Regions from separate parts of the Bacillus sp. SH7-1 genome, predicted to be linked through region 2. Evidence: riboswitches for the same ligand, from Rfam matches in the RefSeq annotation. Region 2 holds a riboswitch; the other holds the start of a gene.
What was found. A riboswitch is a leader RNA that binds a small molecule or an ion and turns the genes downstream of it on or off. The one in region 2 is predicted to bind S-adenosylmethionine.

Region 1: linked by a shared signal. The riboswitch ahead of DN390_RS07385 (hypothetical protein) and the one ahead of DN390_RS05515 (bifunctional homocysteine S-methyltransferase/methylenetetrahydrofolate reductase) in region 2 are both predicted to bind S-adenosylmethionine.

Annotation. Positions count from the first base shown of each region.
Region 1 covers NZ_QNUD01000007.1:208,569-213,598, reverse strand. Annotated here, with positions in the region: gene DN390_RS07405 (short-chain fatty acid transporter) at 243-1,589, shown strand; gene DN390_RS07400 (group-specific protein) at 1,630-1,983, opposite strand; gene DN390_RS07395 (NAD(P)H-dependent oxidoreductase) at 1,980-2,555, opposite strand; gene DN390_RS07390 (SWIM zinc finger family protein) at 2,579-2,968, opposite strand; gene DN390_RS07385 (hypothetical protein) at 3,222-3,539, opposite strand; SAM riboswitch class I at 3,580-3,678, opposite strand; gene DN390_RS07380 (hypothetical protein) at 3,801-3,992, shown strand; gene DN390_RS07375 (YwiC-like family protein) at 4,025-4,747, opposite strand; gene DN390_RS07370 (ECF transporter S component) at 4,933-5,030, opposite strand, start outside.
Region 2 covers NZ_QNUD01000005.1:417,457-422,486, forward strand. Annotated here, with positions in the region: gene metC (cystathionine beta-lyase) at 1-558, opposite strand, end outside; gene metI (cystathionine gamma-synthase/O-acetylhomoserine thiolyase) at 555-1,667, opposite strand; SAM riboswitch class I at 1,761-1,870, opposite strand; SAM riboswitch class I at 2,073-2,182, shown strand; gene DN390_RS05515 (bifunctional homocysteine S-methyltransferase/methylenetetrahydrofolate reductase) at 2,253-4,085, shown strand; gene metH (methionine synthase) at 4,085-5,030, shown strand, end outside.

The DNA of each region.
Region 1 (5,030 bases), on a different contig from region 2:
AAGATGTGTTGAATATTTATGCTTTCATTATAATAAGCTTTTACACTTACATCAATTCATTTTTATATGCAATATTTCATATTGGGGAAAAAGCAACTTTTTCTGTCAAGGTGAAGATGCTACTACTCTTATTAAAAATATTTCAATCCCTATAAAAATATCTGAATTTTCCAATTATAAAAGGTTATGAACTAAAAACCTCGAATAATTGTAATAAATATACATAAGGAGGTTGATCTATTTTGTTTCGTTCTTTTACAAATGGTTGCGTCGCCTTGGTGCAACGTTTCTTGCCAGAACCGTTTATTTTATCATGTTTATTAACTGTTTTTGTTATCTTCTTCGGCATGTTTGCAACGCACCAAACACCAGTCGAGATGATCACTCATTGGGGTGATGGCATTTGGGGGCTTCTCGCCTTTTCTATGCAAATGGCACTTGTACTCGTGACAGGATCGGCTTTAGCAAACGCACCTCTTATTAAAAAAGGATTAACGAAAGCAGCAAAACTACCGAAAACGACTGGACAAGGTATTATTGCCATTTCAATCGTAAGTTTACTAGGGGCATACATAAACTGGGGATTTGGTATTGTTGTATCTGTTTTATATGCAAAAGAGGTAGCAAGGCAGTTAGAAGGATTAGATTATAGACTAGCCATTGCCTCTTCCTACTCTGGATTTCTCATTTGGCATGCGGGGCTTTCTGCTTCTATTCCTCTTACGTTAGCAACAGGCGGCGAAACATTAATTAAAACGACAGCTGGAAGTATTAAAGAAGCGATTCCAATCACAGAAACGTTATTCTCACCATACGCTCTCGTTCCGGTTATTATCTTTTTAGTTACGATGCCTCTCATTAATAAAGCGATGCATCCAGATGAAAAACATACGATTACAGTAGACCCTAGCGTGTTCCATGAAGAAGCTGCCGCTCAAGAAGTAGGAAACAATACGTTCGCTGAGAAAATGGAAAATAGTATCATCATTACACTTTGCGTTGGATTGTTAGGTCTCATTTATATTTTCAATTACTTTTATACGAAAGGTTTTAACCTTACGCTAGATATCGTTATTTTTATGTTATTAATTGCTGGACTTATTTTCCACCGTACTCCGATTCAATATATTCGTGCTTTTTCAGATTCCACGAAAAGTGCTTCTGGTATTTTACTTCAATTTCCTTTTTACGCAGGAATTATGGGGATGATGATTAGAGTAAATAGTGATGGACTTTCACTTGGAGGAGCTATTTCGAATTTCTTTATTAGCATTTCAAACGAAACGACTTTCCCGCTCTTTACTTTTTTAAGTGCTGGCATCGTTAATATTTTCGTTCCATCTGGTGGCGGTCAATGGGCTGTGCAAGCACCCATTATGATTCCAGCTGGCGCTGAACTTGGTGTACCCGCTGCAAAAACAGCAATGGCCATTGCGTGGGGAGATGCTTGGACGAATTTGATTCAACCTTTCTGGGCATTACCGGCATTAGCGATAGCCGGTTTAGGCGCTCGTGATATTATGGGATTTTGCGTTGTGAACTTACTATATGCAGGATTCATCATAAGTCTATGTTTCTTATTTATTTAAACAAAAAGCTAGTTTTATACTAGCTTTTTTACATAATAAATCATTTATTTCCCACGCATTTTATAATCTTCTTCCACTCTATATCCGTAAGATGTAATGCCTCACATGCAAAAAAATGTTCACATACTTTTTCAATTAGATGCGGATTTCCCCTCAAGAAATCCCACTGTAACGCTTTAGGAAGAAAATGCATTTCATACTCCTTACTTCCCCTTACTACTTCATCCACTTCTCTTTCACAAATTCCTCTTATCAAGTAGTCATTTCTTAATTGTATTTGAATTTGCTGAAATGTTTCACTACATTTTTTCAATTGAAGTAAACATGTAATATACGTTCGAAAAAGTTCGTCATCATACCCACAACAGTTTATAATACGATCGATTTCATTCATAATGTACGAGCCTTTTCTTCTATTTGTAATAACCACTTTTCCCGCTTCTCTCGTTTACTCGTTTTCACAGATTGAAAAACTGACCGTTTTATATCGTGGATGCCGCAAAAACGTAAAACACCTCTCTTCATCATAATCCAATCTGCGGATCGATATAATAGTGCGACATACCACAACGGTGAGTCTAATGTATTAATTACCCACGCCTTCTTACCTTTCAATAATCCTTTCGGCAGGGCACCTTCATATTTATAAGCAAATCCAGCTACAAAAATGCGATCAATAAACCCTTTTAAAATAGCTGGCATCCCCCACCACCATATTGGATAAATGAAGAGAAGAGTATCCGCTTCTTCCACTAACGTTCTGTACCGAGCTGTTTCTTCTTCATTTACTAAATCACGCCTTTTCTTCTCTTCATTAAAAACAAGGACTGGATCAAATTGTTCTTTGTATAAATCAAGTACCGTAACTGAATGATTTGTTTCCTGTAGTCCGTTTTGTACATGCTTTAAAATTGCTGCGTTAAAACTTGAAGGACTAGGATGAGCGTATACAATTAGTACATTCACTGCCAAACAACTCCCTCTATAAGTTAAAGTTTCCCCTTCTTTAACATCTTCTCTACAATTTGCACGTTTTTCGAACTTTGCAACAAACGATTTAATACTGTGAGTAACTCTTCCTTTTCTAAATCTTTCAGTTTCTCTTTCACCTTACTCTCACCAGCATCTTGAATATCATAAACAACTGCCGCCATATGCTTGCAAAGATTCTCATACGGACACTCACAGCTACTTTCTGTAAAATCTTCGAGATTAATAATTACTTCATAGTTTCCCGCATTTCCAGTAACGAAAGCAAATATTTTTTTGTCTTGTATTTCAACATCTTCTACATGTCCTTCTTCATAATATTCATAACCTTTATCTATAATGTACTTAGGAATCCATTTCGTTATATCATGTAATAAGTAAGCGTACATAATAGCACCTCTTCCTTTAATTCCCTTTTGACTTCCACAACCACTGCATGTTATTCTAATAACTGTCAAATAGCAAGTCTATATGACAAAACGACTGACACCTATTCGGCGGAGGTGTCTCTTTTCATTTGCAGCCGATATGAAGTGCCTCTTTCAGGCACATTCAATCTTTGACACTACACACTCAACACCATTCCCTGTATCAGGCTGCTTTAGCAGTCTTTTACTCTACATACTTCAAAAAAAAGAGAGCTTAGCTCCCCTTTCTCGCCTTATAAAATACCCCTTTTTCAGTATACAGATATTCATCAGCTAATGTAATTTTCCCATCCAGTTTCAGTTCATCTAATAGCCTTGATAAATAAAATTGATGTAACATCTTTTTCGTGAATTTTCCTTCATGATGCGAAACGATATGTTCTTGAATATCTAACAATGATATCGGCTTATCTTGCTCTATCATATATTCATAAACTGTACTACGCAGTTTTACGTATTTTTCGAGTGTCACAGTAATGCGCAACCCCTTTCTTCTTAATATAAATTTTCGTAATCGGTTTTTTTGCAACAAAAAAACCTCTCCGATAAGAAGAAGTTACGTATATATCTTCGTCTTATCTCCCAGAACAAATATGTTCTGCTGGAATTAGCACCTGCATCGCGGTTGCTGGGTTTCATCGGGCCAGTCCCTCCACCTCTCTGGATAAGAAAATATTCACTTAATTCTTACTATACGTAATTTCATTTCAATTGTCAAACAAATATAACGAATTATATTTTCTTCTTTACTGTTCATACTATACATATATGAGTATTCAAGGAGGATTATGAAATGCATCAAAATGCTCGCGGATATGTACAAGATTCTTTTCAATCATTACAAGAAGCAAAACATTGTTTAGAAGAAGCATTACAGACTGTTGAAAAAGATTTTAATCGCGCTCGTATTGAGCAATCCCTTTATGCGATCGAACAAGCTATTCAACGCTGCGATTACACCGTTCACATTTTAGAAAAAGATTGAAAAAACTTCCCATCAATTGATGGGAAGCTTTTTCAAATGGCATACTCCATAATTATTGCCGTTATAATTAAAAAATATACAGAATTAACAATTTCTAAAATCCCTACTTTTATAATTGAAATTTTCTTGCCATACAATATAATCGCTCGAATGACACTTGGTATAAAAATAAGTGAACACCATGGATTGATAGCAAATACGATGATCGTTAACACGATATGATAACCCCAAGATATAAAACGATACTTCGGATTATTTTTCTCACGAATCATCGTTTTCACATAAAACGTACTTCCTAAAAAATATAAAAATGAAATAAGCGCAATAAATAATGCTGTTTTATCTATAAGCTTCATTGAAAAATAATAACTAACTACACCACCTATACAGAAAACAATAATTGCACTAATGTCATTTAGTAATGCTCTTTCATTCTTTTGACGAGCGTAATACATATTTACTATAAATAAGGGAATCATGACTGCTATGAATAAAAGAATGCGCCATTCATATAATAGAGAAATCATCCCAAATACGGACGCAATAATAAAATATACAATTGAAGCATGTAAATAGTCTTTTTTTCTTTTTTGTTTTATGTATATAAGAAATGGATACGTAGCTAAATAGATAAAGAACCAAGCTAAAAACAATGGAATATGATACATAGTAGGTTTCCCAAGAATAACACTTAATAGAAATGGTATAACAAGCATGGCCCATGCACCATGTTGCTTCGGAATAACTAACTTCATTAACTATACACCTCCCTTTTGAAAATAGTTCTCACCTACTATTATACGAATAATTTTATATAACAACGGATATATATTGAATCGATTTTTTGACAAATAAAAAATGCTCCTTACAATATGTAAGAAGCATGAAAGAGGCAAACGAATATGTAAGTCGCGACCCTACCTTATATGAGTATGCTTTTCTATGCCATGTTATGCTTATCTAATATGCCGTATTTCCTTTTAAATCTTGTAAGAATCGTAATCCAAGAAGTACTAAATAATAGTAAGAACACAACAT
Region 2 (5,030 bases):
AAGTTCAAGTGGTTTTTGGAATAGTGGTGTCAAAAATGTATTATCAACAAAGGTAAGAGCGCCAATAGATTTTGCAAGCTTAGAAACAGCGCGAATATCCGTTACCTTTAAAAGTGGGTTAGAAGGTGTTTCTACATAAAAGAGTTTTGTATTTTGTTTAATGTTTTGCTGTATTTCTTCTAAATTGGTCATATCAACAAACGTATGTGAAACACCGTAACGGGAGAGAACCTCAGTTATCATTCGGTAAGTGCCTCCGTATACGTCTTCTGAAATGAGTACGTGATCACCTTGTGAAAGAAGGAGGAATGCAGTAGAAATTGCTGCAATGCCTGATGCAAATGCGAATCCCTTTGTTCCACCCTCTAATAAAGTAATGATATCTTCAAGAGCTTCACGAGTTGGATTTCCTGACCTGCTATAGTCATATTTCCCGAACGTATCTACATCAAACTGATGGAATGTTGATGTGTTATAGATGGGAACGTTAACAGCTCCTGTTTGTGAGTCATGTTTATATTGGTTGTGTAGTAAAAGTGTATCTATAGAATAACTCATATTCTTACACCTTCTTTTACAAGTTTAATGGCTTGCTGTAAGTCTTGAATTAAATCGTTACTATTTTCGATGCCAACGGAAAATCGAAGAAGACGATTACATACACCGTTTGCTGTTCTGATTTCTTCAGGAATATCAGCGTGTGTTTGTGTTGCTGGATAAGTCATTAAACTTTCAACACCACCGAGACTTTCAGCAAATGTGATTAAGGATAAAGATTGTAAGAATGGATTAATCCATGTTTCATCTTTAAGACGAAATGAGATCATGCCGCCTCTTCCTGGATAAAATACATCTGTTACCCCGTCCTCATCATTTAAATAAGCAACAACTGCTTTTGCATTTTCTTCATGTTGTCTCATGCGAAGAGCTAACGTTTTCATACCACGAATTAATAGCCATGAGTCAAATGGGCTTAAGACCGCACCAGAGGCATTATGATAATGAGCGATTTCCTCACAAAGTTCCTTTCCTTTTGCAACGACTAGTCCGCTTAGGACATCGTTATGTCCTCCTAAATATTTCGTTGCACTATGAATTACAATGTCGGCACCTTCTGTTAATGGCTGCTGTATATAAGGCGTGTAGAATGTGTTATCTACAATAAGAAGTAGTCCGTGTCTTTTCGCTACAGTTGCGACAGCGGCAATATCAGTAACTTGCATTAATGGATTTGTCGGAGTTTCTATGAAAATAGCTTTCGTTTCAGTTGTGATAGCTTGCTCAATTTGTTTAATAGATTGTGTATTTACGTATCTACATCGAACGTTCCACTTTTTTTCGTGCTCAGAAAATAATCGATAAGTGCCCCCGTATAAATCTTCAGATACAATAAGTTCGTCTCCGGAGCGGAATAGGGAGAGGACGAGGAGAACAGCTGCCATCCCTGAACTACAGGCATAACCTTGTTCACCGTATTCTAAATCTGCAATTGCCTGTTCTAAAAGGCCGCGAGTTGGATTGCCAGTTCGTGAATAGTCAAAGCCAGTAGATTTGCCAATTCCTTCATGACGATAAGCGGTTGAGAAATAAACAGGTGGGTTAACCGTTCCTGTTGTAGTTTCGCTACGATTTCCGATTTGTGCTAGTTTTGTTTCGATAGTTGACATGTGAAAATTCCTCCTTTTTAAATTAACAATTAAGTGAATGTAAAATAAAAAAAGCCTTCTAAGAAGAAGGCTTTCGGTTTGAATAGAGTCTTCTTCTCATCTGTCAAATCTTTCACAATTTGCTGGAATTAGCACCTTATTAACAAATGTTAATGGTTGCTGAGGCGTCATAGGGCCAGTCCCTCTACCTCTCTAGATAAGAATGTTCGTATGAAATTTTATTATGTTTTTAACTTTACAACAAAAGATAATTGAATTGCAACTTTATTTTAAATAATTTTTATTTTTCCGCAACTGTCATTGACTTTTGCATTTATGCGTGCTAAATTTATTAAAAAATTAACAAACATTGTTAAAAGGGGAACGTATTTCCTTTTAGCTACATAAATAAAATAATAAAGACAACTCTTATTGAGAGCGGTGGAGGGAAAGGCCCTGTGAAACCCGGCAACCTTCAAACGAAATGTTTGAAACGGTGCTAATACCTGCAAAACGAATGTTTTGCATAATAAGAGGAGGAACAATTATGTCCCCCTCTTCAAAGTGAAGAGGGGGTTTTTATATTGATAGAAATGAGGGAGATTTGTGAAAGTACTAGATTTATTATCAAAAGGAATTGTAATAGGTGATGGTGCGGTTGGGACGTTATTACATTCACATGGTTTGCAAAGTAGTTTTGAAGAATTGAATATATCTGATCCAGATTTAATTATATCGATTCATAAGCAATATGTAGCTGCTGGGGCAGATGTGATTCAAACAAATACGTACGGAGCAAATGAAGCGAAATTACGTATGTATGGTTTAGAAAATCAAGTTACTGAAATTAATAGAGCGGCAGTAAAATTGGCGAAAGCATCTGTGACAGATAGAAATGCAATTTTAGGAACAATTGGCGGTATGAAACATATTGGAGCCGTTACAACTACTGATATGGAAAGAGAATTTATGCTACTTGAGCAGGCAAGTGCATTACTAGAAGAACAGGTTGATGGACTGCTATTAGAGACTTTTTATGATGAGTTTGAATTACTTCATGCTGTTCAGGTGTTACGAAAACAAACGAACATTCCAATTGTAGCCCAATTAGCGTTACATGAGGCAGGTACGACTCAAAATGGAAATGATGTAAATGAAATATTAAAACGGCTTTTAGATTACGGTGCAAATGTCGTTGGATTGAACTGCCAACTAGGGCCACTTCATATGACGGAAGCTTTTAAAATGATATCGATTCCGCAAAATGGTTACTTGTCAGCATATCCGAATGCAGGTCTCCCAAATTATGTGGAGGGACGTTACGTATATGAGGGGAGTCCAGCTTATTTCGAAGCGATGACACCGAAATTTATTGAGCAAGGCATTCGGTTATTGGGTGGTTGTTGTGGCACGACTCCAGAACATATTGAAAGTATGAAACGTGCCATTCTAAATGTTACGCCTGTAATAGAAAAAGATACGATTCAAAGACCAAAAGTAGTTCATACACACGAGAAACGTTCGAAAGCTCATGTCACTTTAGCAGAGAAAGCAAAAAAACAAACGACAGTAGTAGTAGAATTAGATCCCCCGAAAACGTTAGATACGCAGCGTTTTTTTGAAGGAGCAAGAGCATTGAAAAGAGCTGGAGCAGACGCTATTACTCTAGCAGATAATTCATTAGCATCGCCTCGCGTTTCGAATATGGCAATGGGAGCGTTATTAACGAAGCATGATATTCCAGTATTGACGCATTTAACGTGTAGAGACCATAACGTCATCGGGCTACAATCTCATTTACTAGGCTTATCAGCATTAGGTATGGAGGAAGTGTTAGCTTTAACAGGTGATCCAGCACGCGTCGGTGATTTTCCAGGTGCGACTTCTGTATATGATTTGTCCTCTATCGAGCTCATTAAAATGATTAAAGAAATGAATGATGGGCGCTCTATTTTAGGGAAATCAATAGGTCCAGCAACAAGGTTTTCAGTGGGAGGGGCGTTTAATCCGCATGTAAGACATTTAAAAGCAGCGGTTAAGCGAATGGAACGGAAAATAGATGCTGGAGCGGAATACTTCTTAACTCAGCCGATTTATGATATCGCGTTAATTGAAGAAGTATATGAAGCAACAAAGCATTTGGAACAACCTATTTTTATTGGGATTATGCCATTAATAAGCAAACGGAATGCAGATTTTCTTCATTTTGAGGTGCCGGGTATTACACTTCCTGAAGAAATAAGAGAGAGAATGGATGGACATGAAACGAAAGAGGCAGCAATTGAGGAAGGGATTCGCATTTCACAAGAATTGATCGATGCGGCGATGAAATATTTTAACGGCATTTATCTTATTACACCATTTCTCAAATATGAAATTACAGAACACCTTGTTAAATATGTGAGAGAAAAGCAAGAAGTGAAAGAAGGTATTAATTGATGAAATGTATAGAAGAGAAATTACAAAATAACATTTTAATATTAGATGGTGCAATGGGAACAATGATCCAGCAAGAGGACTTAACAGCGGAAGATTTCGGAGGTGAAGAGTACGAAGGCTGTAATGAATATTTAGTAGAAACAAGACCAGATGTTATTTTAAAGATTCATAAAGCTTATATTGAAGCCGGAGCGGATATTATTGAAACAAATACATTTGGGGCGACAAATATTGTATTAAGTGATTATGCGTTGTCTCATTTAGACGAGGAGCTAAATGAGAAGGCAGCGAGTTTAGCAAAGCAAGCTGTTATAGAAAGTGGGAAGGAAGTATATGTTGCGGGAGCAATGGGACCGACAACGAAAGCGATTAGTGTTACTGGTGGTGTGACGTTTGAAGAACTAATTGAAGCTTATACACGGCAGGCAAGAGGATTGCTGAAGGGAGAAGTTGATGTATTACTCGTTGAGACGAGTCAAGATATGCGTAACGTGAAGGCTGCTTATATTGGAATTCAAGCAGCTTTTGACGAACTAAATAAAATTGTACCTATCATGATTTCAGGAACAATTGAACCGATGGGAACGACTCTGGCTGGTCAAACAATTGAGGCTTTTTACTTATCGGTAGAACATATGAAGCCGTTATCTGTTGGATTAAACTGTGCGACTGGTCCGGAGTTTATGAGAGATCATATTCGTTCACTATCTGATTTGTCGGAGTGTTACATTTCTTGTTATCCAAATGCAGGTCTTCCTGATGAAGATGGACATTATCATGAATCTCCATCTTCTCTCGCTGAAAAAGTGAAGCGATTTGCTGAAGAAGGATGGGTTAATATTATCGGTGGTTGTTGTGGCACAACACCAGAACATATAAAAGCAATGAAATCTGCGTTAGATTCGCTTAAGCCGCGTGAACATCATGAACGAGAAGGGCATGGGG